Regions from separate parts of the Variovorax raffinosi genome, predicted to be linked through region 3. Evidence: predicted binding sites of a transcription regulator. Region 3 holds the regulator's gene; each other region holds the start of a gene.

Region 1 (4,631 bases), on a different contig from region 3:
TGCCGCTGCGGCGTTGCGCTCGAAGGCGGGGTACACCCAGAACGGAATGACGGGCTGGCTGGTCGAATGGATGTCGAGGATGTGGTCGGCCGCGCTCACCACTGGGCGCAGTTCGCGGGCGCGGCGCAGCTCGGGGCTGTCCTCGGTGCCGTCGAGCCACTCGGGCGACCAGACGCGGTTGAGGTTGTGCACGAGCTGGCGGCTGTCGAAGGGCAGCGCCTCGTTGAAGGACTCGTACGCCGCCACGTTGGCAAAGCTCACGGTGAGCGTGCCGATCTTCGGGCGCACGTTGGTGTCGAGCAGGTGGGTGGCGGCAGTCATGCCGCAGATCTCGTTGCCGTGCGTGAGCGCATTGATCAGCACGTGCGGGCCGGGCTTGCCGGACTCGAAGCGGTGCACGTAGTCGATGCCGGTGTTGCCCTTGCGATAGGCCGAGAGGTCGCGGGGCAGGACTTCGAGAGCGGGGGGAGATTGGGTCATGGGGCTGTTGGAATTGAATCGGAGCAAAGCGGTCGGGCGAGTTTGCTACAGATGGCAATTTTTCGCCCCGCACACCACGGCCGGCCCTCCCACCGCGACGAACCCGTTGCTCCCGCCCAAGCTACCAGTTGACTTCGCGCTCCGGCGTGGCCGAGATGTGGTGAATCGACAAGTCGGCCCCGTCGTATTCCTCTTCCTGCGACAGCCGCAGGCCCATCGTCGCCTTGAGCGCGCCGTACACCACCGCGCCCGCCAGCCCGGCCCATGCCACGCCGATGACGGTGCCGATGAGCTGCGCCCACACGTTCACACCGCCGATGCCGCCCAGCATCTGCGTGCCGAAGATGCCGGCCGCGATGCCGCCCCAGGTGCCGCACAGGCCGTGCAGCGGCCACACGCCGAGCACGTCGTCGATCTTCCATTTGTTCTGCGTGAGCGTGAACATCTTGACGAAGATGGCGCCCGCCACGCCGCCCACCACCAGCGCGCCCAGCGGATGCATCAGGTCGGAGCCGGCGCACACGGCCACGAGCCCCGCGAGCGGACCGTTGTAGACGAAGCCCGGGTCGTTCTTGCCCATGGCCAGCGCAACCAGCGTGCCGCCGACCATCGCCATCAGCGAGTTGACGGCCACGAGCCCGGAAATCTTGTCGATGCTCTGCGCGCTCATCACGTTGAAGCCGAACCAGCCCACGCACAGCACCCAGGCACCGAGTGCAAGAAAGGGGATGTTCGACGGCGGATGCGCGCTGAGCGAGCCGTCGCCCCGGTAGCGGTTGCGGCGCGCGCCCAGTAGCAGCACGGCCGGCAGCGCAAGCCAGCCGCCCACGGCGTGCACCACCACCGAACCGGCGAAGTCATGAAACTCGTGGCCGGTGAGCGAGGCGATCCAGCCCTGGATGCCGAAGTGCTTGTTCCAGGCGATGCCCTCGTACAGCGGATAGACGAGGCCCACGATCACCGCGGTGGCGATCAGCTGCGGCCAGAACTTGGCCCGTTCGGCGATGCCGCCCGAGATGATGGCCGGGATGGCTGCCGCGAAGGTCAGCAGAAAGAAGAACTTGACCAGCTCGTAGCCGCTTCTTGCCGACAGTTCGGTGGCACTCACGAAGAAATGCGTGCCGTAGGCCACGCCATAGCCCACCAGGAAGTACACGATGGTCGACACCGAGAAGTCGACCAGGATCTTCACCAGCGCATTGACCTGGTTCTTCTTGCGCACGGTGCCCAGTTCCAGAAAGGCAAAACCGGCGTGCATGGCCAACACCATGATGGCGCCGAGAAGGATGAACAGCGCGTCTGCGCCCTGTTTGAGTGCGTCCATTGGAGCTTCTTGCAGTTTTTGGTTTGAATTGGTGCGTCGCACCCGAATTGCTCGGGCCGCCGGCGCAAGAAAGCAAAATTGGTGCCTGACAGCTCGTTGATGGTGCAGAACGAACCATTAGCGGGACACATCGCCCCGTTTTCGCACCGGAACAGGCCGACCGGTGGGCCGGCGTGGTTCAGCCAGCGCCGGCGCGCAGCGCGTCCCGGTAGCGTCGGCTGCAGGGCACGGTGGTGCCGTCGTGCATGTGCAGCCGGGCGTCGCCGCCGTCCAGTGGCTCGATTTCCTTGATGCGCCCCAGGTTCACCGCGTGGCTGCGGTGCACGCGCACGAAGCGGGCGGGGTCGAGCTGGGTCAGGAAGTCGGTGAGCGTGGCGCGCAGCAGGTAGTCGTGGCCGTTGACATGCAGGCCGACGTAGTTGCCTTCGGCCTGGAGCCAGTCGATGTCGGTGGCGGCGATGAGGAATTCGCGGCGCAGCTTGCGAACCAGAAAGCGCTCGGGGCGGGCGACGGGCTGCGGCGGGGGCAACTCTGGCATCGAGGGTTCGAATCCCTCCGGTTCCGCCAAAGTCGAAATCGGCGCGACTACCCCCTCCTCCGGCGCATCGAGCACCCGCGCCTCGCCCTGCAGCCGCAGCACGAACAGCCGGTAGGCCCAGATGCCGAAGACCATCGACACGTACGCGCGCACGTCCTTCAGGTATTCATAGCCCCACTGGCTGCTCCAGTCCGCGAAGTCGTAGTGCTGGCCGACCGCCGCATAGGCCATCGCCCGCAGCGCGAACATCGCCATCACGTGCACCACGCTGAAGGCCACGCTGGCCACCGCATGCGCCGCCAGGTAGCGCAGCAGGTGCCTGCGCGGCAACGGCGACAGCCAGCGCTCGACCGCCACGATGGCCGGCACCAGCGCCAGCAGCACGAGGTGGCTGGAACCCTCCCACACCAGGATCTCCCAGGTGGCGTGCGGCACGGCGCGCCCCCGCGCATCGACCAGCGCCACCGAGATGTTGAACGCGGCCTGCAGCGTCATCAGCACGATCCAGAAACCCACCTCCACGTAGCGGCGGATCGGCTCGTAGCGTTCGTACAGGTTCTTGCGCGGGTCTCGCATGCGGGGAATTCTCGCGAAATTGGCCCTTGGGGTCGGCCGATTTCGTCCCTGCGGGGCACCGCTCGTCACAAAGCGGGGGCGTTCCGTCCCCTCGCCACCCCCGGCCGGGGCCGCGGGCCCGAGCATCGCGGCTTCTTCGCTTCGAGGAGCTTGCGATGACCGCAACAACCAACCACCAGCCCAACCCGCGCCGCCACGACATCGACGCGCTGCGCGCCCTGACCTTCCTGTTCGTCATCCTCTATCACGTGGGCATGTACTACGTGGCCGACTGGCCCTGGCACCTGAAAAGTCCGTACGCGGCCGAATGGCTGCAGTGGCCGATGCGGATGCTGAACCTCTGGCGCATGGACCTGGTGTTCCTCATCTCGGGCGTGTCTCTCGGCTTCCTGAGCCGGGGCCAGGGCACCTGGGGCCTGCTGCGCAGCCGCGGTGTGCGGCTGATGCTGCCGCTGGTGTTCGGCATGGCGGTGATCGTGCCGTACCAGGCCTACGCGCAGGGCGTGGCCAACGGCATGGTGGCGCCGGGCTTCGGCGCCTTCCTGCTGCGCTACCTGTCGATGGCCGAGCCGTGGCCGAAGCGCGCCTTCGACGGCGCGGAGTTCGGCATCACCTGGAACCACCTGTGGTACCTGCCCTATCTGTTTGCCTACACGGCCGTGATCGCGCTGCCGCTGCCGCTGTGGAACTCGGCCGCCGGCCAGTGGATGCGCCGCCGCTTCAACGGCCTGCGCGGCTGGAAGCTGTTGCTGCTGCCGGTGCTGCCGCTGCTCGCCTGCACGACGCTGCTGGCCCCGCACTTCCCGCCCACCCACAACCTGGTGCGCGACTTCTATCTGCACGGCCTCTACTTCACGATGTTTCTCTACGGCTACTGGATGGGCGTGGACACCGGCGTATGGCAAGAGCTGGAGCGCTTGCGCCGGGTGTCGCTGGCGCTGGTGGTCGCGCTGATCGCCACGTACATCGCGCTGCGCGTCGGCGCCAAGGGCCCGGCCTCCGGCCTGCTGGTGGACGCATTGCGCACGCTCTACTTGTGGCTGACGGTCGCAACCATCCTGGGCCACGGCCATCACCACCTGAACCGCCCGTGGCCGTGGCTGCGCTGGGCCAACGAGTCGGTGTACCCGTGGTACGTGCTGCACCAGACGCTGATCATCGTCGGCGTGGCGCTGCTGGCACCGCTCGCGCTGGGCCCGGTGCTGGAGCCCGCGCTGCTGGTGGCGCTGACGATCCTCGGCTGCTGGATGCTGACCGACGGACTGATCCGCCGCAGCAACTGGCTGCGCCCGCTGTTCGGCCTGAAGCTGCGGCGCCGCGCCAAGCCTATGCAGCAGCAGCCGGCTGCTTCGACTGAAGCTCTTCCACCGGAACCAGGATGGCGTTCCCCGTCGCCACGAGCTTGAGCGCGTCGTCGCCCTTGCCTTCGGGCTGCGCGAAGAGTTCGGCCGCAACGAACACCTGCTTTCGGCCGGCCTTGATCACCCGGCCGCGCGCCACGAAGACCTGGCCGATGGCGGGCGAGATGCAGTTCACCGAGAAATGCGAGGCCAGCACGCGGCCCGCCAGCGTGGCGGCCGCGTAGCCGCTCACGGTGTCGAGCAGCGCGGCGATCATGCCGGCGTGCAGGAAGCCGGCGTACTGGCCCATGTCTTCGGCGCGCCAGTTCATGCGCAGCTCGGCCTGGCCGTCGCCGGCGTGCGTCACTTCGAA
Region 2 (4,631 bases), 390 kb from region 3:
CAGGCTTTCACCCAGGATCCACGACAGCGCGGCGGCAGCGGTGGCGAGCACCGTGTTGATGAAGGCCAGGCCTGCAACGGCGTTGGCAGCACCCGCCGAGCCGGCGTTGAAGCCGAACCAGCCGACCCACAGCAGCGAAGCGCCGACCATTGTGAGCGTGAGCGAGTGCGGCGTGAACGCTTCCTTGCCGTAGCCGACGCGCTTGCCGACCATGTAGGCACCGACCAGGCCGGCCACACCGGCGTTGATGTGCACCACGGTGCCGCCGGCGAAGTCGAGCGCGCCGTCCTTGCCCAGCAGGCCGCCGCCCCACACGATGTGGGCGATCGGCACGTAGCTGAAGGTGAACCACAGCACCGAGAACAGCAGCACGGCGGAGAACTTGGCGCGCTCCGCGAAGGCGCCGACGATCAGCGCCACGGTGATGGCCGCGAAGGTGCCCTGGAAGGCGACGAACACGTATTCAGGAATGGTGGTCAGCGCACCGAAGGTTTCCTGCGTGATGCCCTTCATGAAGATCTTGTCGAAGGTGCCGAAGAAGTTTCCGTCACCCGAGAAGGCCAGGCTGTAGCCGTAGATGGCCCACAGGATGCTGATGAGCGAGAAGATCACGAAGACCTGCATCAGCACCGACAGCATGTTCTTCGAGCGGCCCAGGCCGCCGTAGAACAGCGCCAGGCCGGGAATGGTCATCAGGATCACGAGCAGGGTCGAGGTCAGCATCCAGGCGGTGTCGCCGGAGTCGATCTTCGGTGCCGGTGCGGCAGCAGGTGCCGCGGCTGCCGCGGCAGCGGGCGCCGCATCGGCGGCGGGTGCTGCTGCTGGCGCGGCCGGCGCTGCGGGTGCAGCGGCAGCAGCCGGTGCCGACGCAGCCGGCGCTTCGGCCGTGGCCGCTGCGGGCGTTTGCGCAAAGCCGGTGGTGCCGGCGGCCAACACGCTCAAGCCGAGCGCAAGAGAGACAAGCAGTTTTTTCATAATCGTTGTTCTTTCGTGCCAGGACTCGGTCAGAGGGCTTCGCGGCCCGTTTCGCCGGTGCGGATGCGAACGACCTGTTCGAGGTTGTAGACAAAAATCTTGCCGTCGCCGATCTTGCCGGTGCGTGCCGCACCCTCGACGGCTTCGATCACGCGATCGACGAGGTCGTCGGAGACGGCCGCTTCGATCTTCACCTTGGGCAGGAAGTCGACCACGTACTCCGCGCCGCGATACAGCTCGGTGTGGCCCTTCTGGCGACCGAAGCCCTTGACCTCGGTGACGGTGATCCCCTGCACGCCGATGGCCGACAGTGCTTCGCGCACCTCGTCGAGCTTGAACGGTTTGATGATGGCTGTGACCAGCTTCATGATTTGCTCCTTTGGATGGAAATGAAATGGTGCGGCAGCTTGGGCCGCGCCTCGTTGTGGTTGTTTACAGCGTCTTCGTCAGCGTGAGGATGAAGCGTGCCTTGTTCGGCGAGTAGTTCGTCTGGCCGAAGGTACCGAAGCCGAAGTCGTAGCCCGGGTTGGCCACGGCCACGTACGAGCTCTTCTTGTTGGCGCCCTGCACCGAGCCGGTCAGCGACAGGCCATTGCCGAAGTCATAGCTCGCACCGATGTTGTAGTCGACATAGCTCTTGTAGCCCAGGCTGCGGATGTCGCTGGACATGTTCGTGAAGCCGACGGCCGCCTTCAGCGTGACCTTGGGCACGATTTCCTTGCTGTACGACAGGTTCAGGTAGCCGGTGTTGGTGCCCTTCAGGCCCGAGCCGGCCTTGTTGCCTGCGTAGCCGAAGTAGTCCTTCGACACGGTGTGCGAGTACTTGGCGGTGAACGAGCCGATGGTGTCGTTGGCGTAGGTGGCGCCGACGTACAGCTCGGTGGTGTTGCCCGAGGAGTTGCCCGGGTAGATGTAGGTGAGCGCACCGACGTCCATGTCCACCGGGCCGGCCTTGAACTTGTAGCCGCCGTAGATGTCGCTCTCGATGCTGTTGCCCTTGAGCCAGTTGACGCTGGAGTTCCAGTTGCCCACATAGAAGCCGCTGTCGCCGAAGGCGTAGTCGAAGCCGCCCTGGATGGCGGGCTTGAAGCCCTTGGTCTTGGCGTAGTCGTTGCGACCCAGCATGTCCTGGTCCTGGCCACGGAACTTGTAGTTGGTGGTCAGCGACACGTTGCCCGTGAGATTGGGGGCGGGAGCGGCCGCTGGTGCTGCCGCGTCCGTCGTTGCAGCGGTCTGCGCCAGGGCGGCGCCCGACGCGGTCAATGCAGTGGCCAGAACGATCAGCGCCTGGACGGCGGAACGGTGCGTCATCGGGAAACTCCTCGCAAGTGTGTTGTTGAACCTGATGACCCCCAAAGCAGGGAGCGTGCCAAAGTGCACGAATACGGCCCTTCAAGGCGATGGCGGTGGCCCGTGTTGAGAGCCAATTCGCTACAACGGATGTTTCGAGTGGTTGCAGAAGCCCCGTGCGCTGCACCACACCGGGCATGAGAAAGATGGGCGCACCATCTTGGGGAGAGGGAGAAGAATGAGTCTGTCTTTGGTGCAAAGCCGCGCTTTGCTAGGGCTGGAAGCGGCCAGTGTCACGGTCGAGGTGCATCTGGCGAACGGCTTGCCCAGCTTCACGCTGGTCGGTCTGGTGGAAACCGAAGTCAAGGAAGCCCGCGAGCGGGTGCGCTCGGCGATCCAGAACGCGGGGCTGGAATTTCCGAACAATAAAAAATCGTCGTCAATCTCGCGCCCGCCGATCTGCCCAAGGACTCGGGTCGCTTCGACTTGCCGATTGCGCTCGGCATCCTCGCGGCCAGCGGGCAGATCGACGGCGCCCGGCTCGCCGGCCACGAGTTCGCCGGGGAACTGTCCCTTTCAGGCGAGCTGCGCCCCGTGCGCGGCACCCTGGCCATGGCACTGGCGCTGCACACGCGTGGCGTGGCCACACGGCTCGTGCTGCCCATGGACAGTGCGCAAGAGGCCGCACTGGTCCCGGGCGGCGAGGTGTATGGCGCCCGGCATCTGCTGGACGTGGTGCGCCAGTTCATCGTCGACAGCGACGCCGCCTCGCAGCTCCCCGACGCGCCGCACGACGGCTGGGCGCGGGTGCACCCCGCGCCCGGCGCGGTCGCGCCGCTGTATGCCGACCTGGCCGACGTCAAGGGACATGCAGGCGCCAAGCGCGCACTGGAGATCGCCGCGGCGGGCGGCCACAGCCTGTTGATGGTGGGCGAGCCGGGCTCGGGCAAGTCCATGCTCGCGCAACGCTTTGCCGGCCTGCTGCCGCCGATGAGCATCGACGAGGCGCTGGAGAGCGCGGCCGTGGCCAGCCTGGGCGGGCGCTTCGCCACGGAAAGGTGGATGTCCCGCCCGACGGCCGCGCCGCATCACACGGCCAGCGCGGTTGCTTTGGTGGGTGGAGGCTGTAAGCGCGGTCGAAAAACGCGAACGCGTTTAAATAAATGCGAATCTGCGATTTCGTCGGTATTTAAATGAGAACAGCCTCGTTAGAGGCAGCAAAACCGGGCCCGGATTCTGAATGAACGTACAGATCCGAGTGTTCTTCAATGGCCTTCCGATCACCTCTTGTCAGAGACATGCCAGGTGCTGGGCACAACCCTTCACCAGTAAATGGCAACTCGCTGCGCTAGTGAAGGACTGAGGAAAAATCGCGGCAGAGCAACGCCGCTAGCTCGTGATCTGGGAATCTGTCCACAGCCGCCTTCCACACGCGGCTTGCCTCTTCCGACTCTCCGGCGTTCCAATGTACGCCGCCCATGTTGAACCACGCCAATGCGCGGTCGGGATTTAACGCGATGCACCGCAGGTAGGCATCGATCGACTCACGAATGCGTCCCAATTTCTCATAGGCTACTGCGACCTGGTACCAGCTCAGATCATCCGGTTGAATCGTCTCAGCTTGTGGCAATAGAAGCGGCAAGCTCTCCTCGGGGCGATCGAGAAAATTCAGCGCCGTGCCGAGGCAGTAGCCATAGTGCCCACCCGCGAGTTCATAGGCGATCCGAAAGCACCGCTGCGCCTCCTCCCAGTTTTCATCTTCCTGCGCCCAGTGCCCCAGACGATCCCACAGGAAGGCGGCGGCCTCGCCCTGCAGATGCCGGATACCGGTCTCGAATTCAGTCTTGAACGCAAGATAGGTCATGTCTGCAGCCCGACCTTCCGAGCGGAGGTACAGCTTGCTCAACAACCGCTCTCCCACTCCGTGGGGACAGTTCGGATGCACCGTTAGATATCGGTCCCAGAAAGGAATACTCAGCCTTGCGTTCTCCGGTGCGGAGCGCCCAAAGCTGGCGACTTGCCGAGCACACCACGGCCAAATCCAAACCTCGTTTCCCGCATCGCCGAGCAGCGTATTGATCTCACGAAACGCCGCCCTTGCGTCGCCCAGGTTGAACAGGACATTTATTCGCCAAGCCACCACCGAGGACTGATTACCAAGCGTACCCTCGGCAAAGACCACCTGATCGAAGTGCGCGAGCGCCTCTTCATACTCTCCATTTTCAAGGCAATGATGCCCCAGGGCGCAATGCGCTTCTGGAAGCTGGGGGCTGTATCGCAGCGCCTCGCGAAAGGATTCAGCAGCCTTGTCTCGATGGCTGAGCTTGTTGTAGCTGGAACCGAGGTTCTTGTAGCACTGCGCAAGC
Region 3 (4,631 bases):
CGCACAGGCGCGTGCGCCCAAGGCCGGCACCGAGTACCTGGTGCTCGACAAGCGCGTGCCGGTCGATGCACCCGCCGGCAAGATCGAGGTGGTCGAGTTCTTCTCGTACAACTGCCCGCATTGCAACGACTTCGAGCCGTCGCTCGAAGCCTGGGTCAAGACCGTGCCGAAGGAAGTGGCCTTCCGCCGCATCCCGGTGCCTTTCGTGGGCAACGACGTCGAAGCCAAGCAGCGCCTGTACTACGCGCTCGAGGCCATGGGCAAGGTCGACGAATACCAGCCGAAGGTATTCAACGCGATCCACGCGCAGCGCCAGAACGTGAACGGCGACGCCAACATCATTGCCTGGGCAGCGGCCAACGGCCTCGACGGCGCCAAGTTCAAGGAAGTCTTCACCTCCTTTGGCGTGGCCAGCAAGGCCAAGCGCGCCTCGCAGATGACCGACGCCTACAAGGTGGCCGGCGTGCCGGCAATGGCCGTGGCCGGCCGTTGGTATGTGGATGGCGAAACCGCCGGCAACATGACCAAGGTGCTCCAGGTCGTCAACTACCTGGTCGGCGAAGCAAAGAAGGGCTGACCGGCCCCCTCCAGGCGCGGGGCACTTCGTGTCCGCCGCGCCTTTCTCCCCAAAGGGATGGCACCGGCGAACCGGCCCGATCGGTTTCAAGGTGTTTCCTGAATGGAACACAAGCTCGCTTTGGCGGGCTTTTTCATCGGCGATGGTGGGCTGCTGTAATCAGCCGCATACAATGCCGCAGAGCAAGTTTCGTGCCTCTATGACATTGCATTCTTACCCCACCACTTCCCTCCTTCGTCGCATCGGCCGCCTGGCCGCCGGCGCGCTGTTGCTGGCCGGTCTCGCCTCGGGCGCGCTGGCCGAGACCGCCGACCGCTCCAAGCCGATGAACATCGAGTCCGACTCGATGCGCTACGACGACCTGAAGCAGACCAGCGTGTTCACCGGCAACGTGCTGGTCACGAAGGGCACCATCATCATTCGCGGCGCGCGCCTCGACGTGCGCCAGGACCCCGAGGGCTACCAGTACGGCGTGGTCACGGCGGCGCCCGGCAAGCGCGCGTATTACAAGCAGAAACGCAATGCGCCCGACGAATGGATCGAGGGCGAGTCCGACGTCATCGAGTACGACAGCCGCGCCGACAACGTCAAGTTCATTCGCAACGCCGAGATGCGCCGCCTGCTCGGCTCGACGCCGAACGACGAGAGCCACGGCGCCCTGATCGTCTACGACCAGAGCAACGACACCTACACGGTCAACGGTTCCACCGTGCCGCCGAACACGGCGGTCAACGCCTCGTCCCCGACCGGCCGCGTCAAGACCATCCTCACCCCCAAGGCCGTCCCGGCGCCCGTGGCCGGCGCTTCCGCCCCGGCTGGCGCGAAGCCCGTGGCCCCGGCGTCCACCCCGGCACCGGGCAAGGGCCTGCGTTCGACCACCACGCTCGGTGCCGAGGGAGAAACCCGCAAGTGATCGAAACCGCTGGAACCCAGGACGCCAATGGCAAGCCGGGCAGCCGCCTGGTGGCGCGCGGCCTGAAGAAGAGCTATGGCAGCCGCACGGTGGTGAAGGACGTCTCGCTCGACGTGCAGAAGGGCGAAGTCGTCGGCCTGCTGGGGCCCAACGGCGCCGGCAAGACCACCTCGTTCTACATGATCGTGGGCCTGGTGCGTGCCGACGCGGGCGACATCACGATCGACGGCGAGCCCATCGCCCACATGCCGATCCACCGCCGCGCCCGCATGGGCCTGAGCTACCTGCCGCAGGAAGCCTCGATCTTCCGCAAGCTCACGGTCGAGGAAAACGTGCGCGCCGTGCTGGAACTGCAGAGCGAGCCCGACGAGAGCGGCAAGCTGGTGCCGCTCTCGAAGCAGCACATGGAAGAGCGCCTGACCGAGCTGCTGAGCGACCTGCGGGTCGACCACCTGCGCGATTCGCCCGCGCTTGCGCTGTCGGGCGGCGAGCGCCGCCGCGTCGAGATTGCGCGCGCGCTGGCCACCCAGCCGCGCTTCATCCTGCTGGACGAACCCTTTGCCGGCATCGACCCGATCGCGGTCATCGAAATCCAGCGGATCATCAGCTTCCTGAAGGAACGCGGCATCGGCGTGCTCATCACCGACCACAACGTGCGTGAAACGCTGGGCATCTGCGATCACGCGTTCATCATCAGCGACGGGCATGTGCTGGCACAAGGCACGCCCTCGGAGATCGTCGACAACGCCGAAGTACGCAGGGTGTACCTGGGCGAACACTTCCGGATGTGATCGTGCGGCGCGGGTCAAGGATGATCGCGGCCGTCATCCGGGCGGAATTCCTTCGCGGGGGCCGCCGCGCACGGCCGCCCGAAGCAGCCGGCCCGCCCCCGGCAGGGGGTTGGCGCAGCGCGAAGCGCGCAGCCTGGGGGGGAGCCGTTTTCCTATGAAGCAAGGGCTGTCCCTTCGCGTCTCGCAGCATCTCGCGCTCACGCCCCAGTTGCAGCAGTCGATCCGCCTGCTGCAACTCTCCACGCTCGAGTTGAGCCAGGAGGTGGAGCAGATGCTGGACGAGAACCCGTTCCTCGAACGCACCGCGGAAGAAGCGGCGCGCGAGGAATTCGGGCTCGATGCCGTCGACACGCCGGTCCCGCGCGACGAGGCGGGCGAAGCGGCCGAAAGCGAATTCGCCTCGGCACCCGCCAGCAGCACGAGCACTGCATCCACCGAGGCCAGCACCCCGGGCGAATCCGACGGCCCCGCCGCCGAGATCACCGAGCGCGAGCCCGACTGGGAAGGCGACGGCACCGTCGACATGGCGCCGGACGACAGCGAGTGGGGCAGCGACGCACCCGCGCGCCAGAACAACCTGGGCAACGACGAGCGCGCCGACGCCACCGAACTCGCACGCAGCCAGGAGTCGCTGCAATCGTTCCTGCACCGCCAGGCGCTGAGCCTTCGGCTGAACGAAAACGACTGTGCCGCGCTGCGCTTTTTGATCGAATCGCTCAACGACGACGGCTACCTCGAAGACTCGCTGCCCGCCCTGGCCTCGGGCCTTGCGGGCGACGACAACGACCAGTTCGACGACCTCGTGCACCACTTCCAGGTGGCGCTCGGCCTGCTGCAGAGCCTGGAGCCCGTGGGCGTGGGCGCGCGCGACCTGGGCGAATGCCTGGGCATCCAGTTGCGCGCACTGGCCGCCGAAGACCGCGACATGGACGAAGAGCAGGCGCAGGTCTACAAGATCGCCATTGCCATCTGCAAGCAGCCGATGGAGCTGCTCGCGCGGCGCGACTTCAAGCGCCTGGCCACGCTCACCCGCAGCAACGAAGAACTGGTGCGCTCGGCGCTGCAGATCATTGCGCGGCTCGAACCCAAGCCGGGGCGCCGCTTTGTCGACGTCGAGCGCAACATCGTCATTCCCGACGTGATCGTCACCAAGACCGGACGCGGCACCGGCGTCAAGTTCCGCGTCATGCTGAACCCCGAAGTCATGCCGCGCCTGCGCGTGCACGACATCTATGCCGGCGCGCTCAAGTCGCACAAGGGCGAGGGCAGCCAGGCGCTGTCGCAGCGCCTGCAGGAGGCGCGCTGGTTCATCAAGAACATCCAGCAGCGCTTCGACACGATCCTGCGCGTGAGCAATGCCATCGTCGAACGGCAAAAGAGCTACTTCGTGCACGGCGAACTGGCCATGCGGCCGCTGGTGCTGCGCGAGATCGCCGACGAACTGGGCCTGCACGAGTCGACCATCTCGCGCGTGACCACCGCCAAGTACATGGCCACGCCGTTCGGCACGGTCGAGTTGAAGTACTTCTTCGGCTCGGCGCTGGGCACCGAGACCGGCGGCAACGCATCGAGCACCGCGGTGCGCGCGCTCATCAAGCAGTTCGTGACCTCCGAGAGCATCAAGAAGCCGCTGTCGGACAGCCAGATCTCCGAGATGCTGAAAGAGCAGGGCATCGAATGCGCGCGGCGCACGGTGGCCAAGTACCGCGAAGCGCTGCGCATCGCGCCCGCGAACCTGCGCAAGGCGCTGTAGAGGGCCACCGGTGACCCATCGCCTGCTTTCGCGCTGCGGGCATTGGGCTTTCGTCATTGCGGCCACATTGCTGTTCGCCGGCTGCGCCACCTTGCCCGACGAGGCGCCGCGCCCGCCCACCAAGGCCATTGCCGCATCGAACGACACCGCGCTCGGCAAGATCGCGCTGGCCTCCCAGCCCGACCCCGACCTGAGCGGCTTTCGGCTGATGCCGGGCGGCGACTTCGCCTTCGACACCCGCATCCAGTTGGCGCGCCGCGCCCAGCGCACGCTCGACGTGCAGTACTACCAGATCGAGAACGACGAGACCGGCCGCTACCTGATGCGCACCCTGCGCGATGCGGCCCAGCGCGGCGTGCGCGTGCGCCTCTTGATGGACGACCTGTACACGTCCGGCGAAGACGAACTGCTGCTCGGCCTGGCGGCCACGCCGAACGTGGAGCTGCGCCTGTTCAACCCGTTCCCGGCCGGGCGCGGCAGCCTGCTCAAGCGCTTCACCGCGTCGCTGTTCGATTTCGAGCGGGTCAACCGGCGCATGCACAACAAGCTGTTCATCGCCGATGGCGCGATGGCGGTGGCGGGCGGGCGCAACATCGG

Evidence for each region. The regulator sigma-54, encoded in region 3, starts transcription at its own class of promoters, with help from an activator protein. The targets are predictions, from matches to a motif close to TGGCANGNAANCTGCTTT.
Region 1: ACSFB7_RS23870 (ammonium transporter) is a predicted target of sigma-54. The motif match lies at 1,874-1,891, and genes of this name have one in related genera.
Region 2: ACSFB7_RS11105 (TorF family putative porin) is a predicted target of sigma-54. The motif match lies at 2,330-2,347, and genes of this name have one in related genera.

The regions. Positions count from the first base shown of each region.
Region 1 is NZ_JBPJZR010000008.1:295,716-300,346, forward strand. It holds gene ACSFB7_RS23865 (M14 family metallopeptidase) at 1-480, opposite strand, end outside; gene ACSFB7_RS23870 (ammonium transporter) at 602-1,804, opposite strand; gene ACSFB7_RS23875 (LytTR family DNA-binding domain-containing protein) at 1,983-2,918, opposite strand; gene ACSFB7_RS23880 (acyltransferase family protein) at 3,074-4,324, shown strand; gene ACSFB7_RS23885 (PaaI family thioesterase) at 4,245-4,631, opposite strand, start outside.
Region 2 is NZ_JBPJZR010000002.1:1,107,611-1,112,241, forward strand. It holds gene ACSFB7_RS11095 (ammonium transporter) at 1-975, opposite strand, end outside; gene glnK (P-II family nitrogen regulator) at 1,005-1,343, opposite strand; gene ACSFB7_RS11105 (TorF family putative porin) at 1,408-2,286, opposite strand; partial or broken gene ACSFB7_RS11110 (YifB family Mg chelatase-like AAA ATPase) at 2,504-3,390, shown strand; gene ACSFB7_RS11115 (tetratricopeptide repeat protein) at 3,614-4,631, opposite strand, start outside.
Region 3 is NZ_JBPJZR010000002.1:715,634-720,264, reverse strand. It holds gene ACSFB7_RS09345 (thiol:disulfide interchange protein DsbA/DsbL) at 1-577, shown strand, start outside; gene lptA (lipopolysaccharide transport periplasmic protein LptA) at 777-1,490, shown strand; gene lptB (LPS export ABC transporter ATP-binding protein) at 1,487-2,281, shown strand; gene rpoN (RNA polymerase factor sigma-54) at 2,436-4,034, shown strand; gene ACSFB7_RS09325 (phospholipase D family protein) at 4,045-4,631, shown strand, end outside.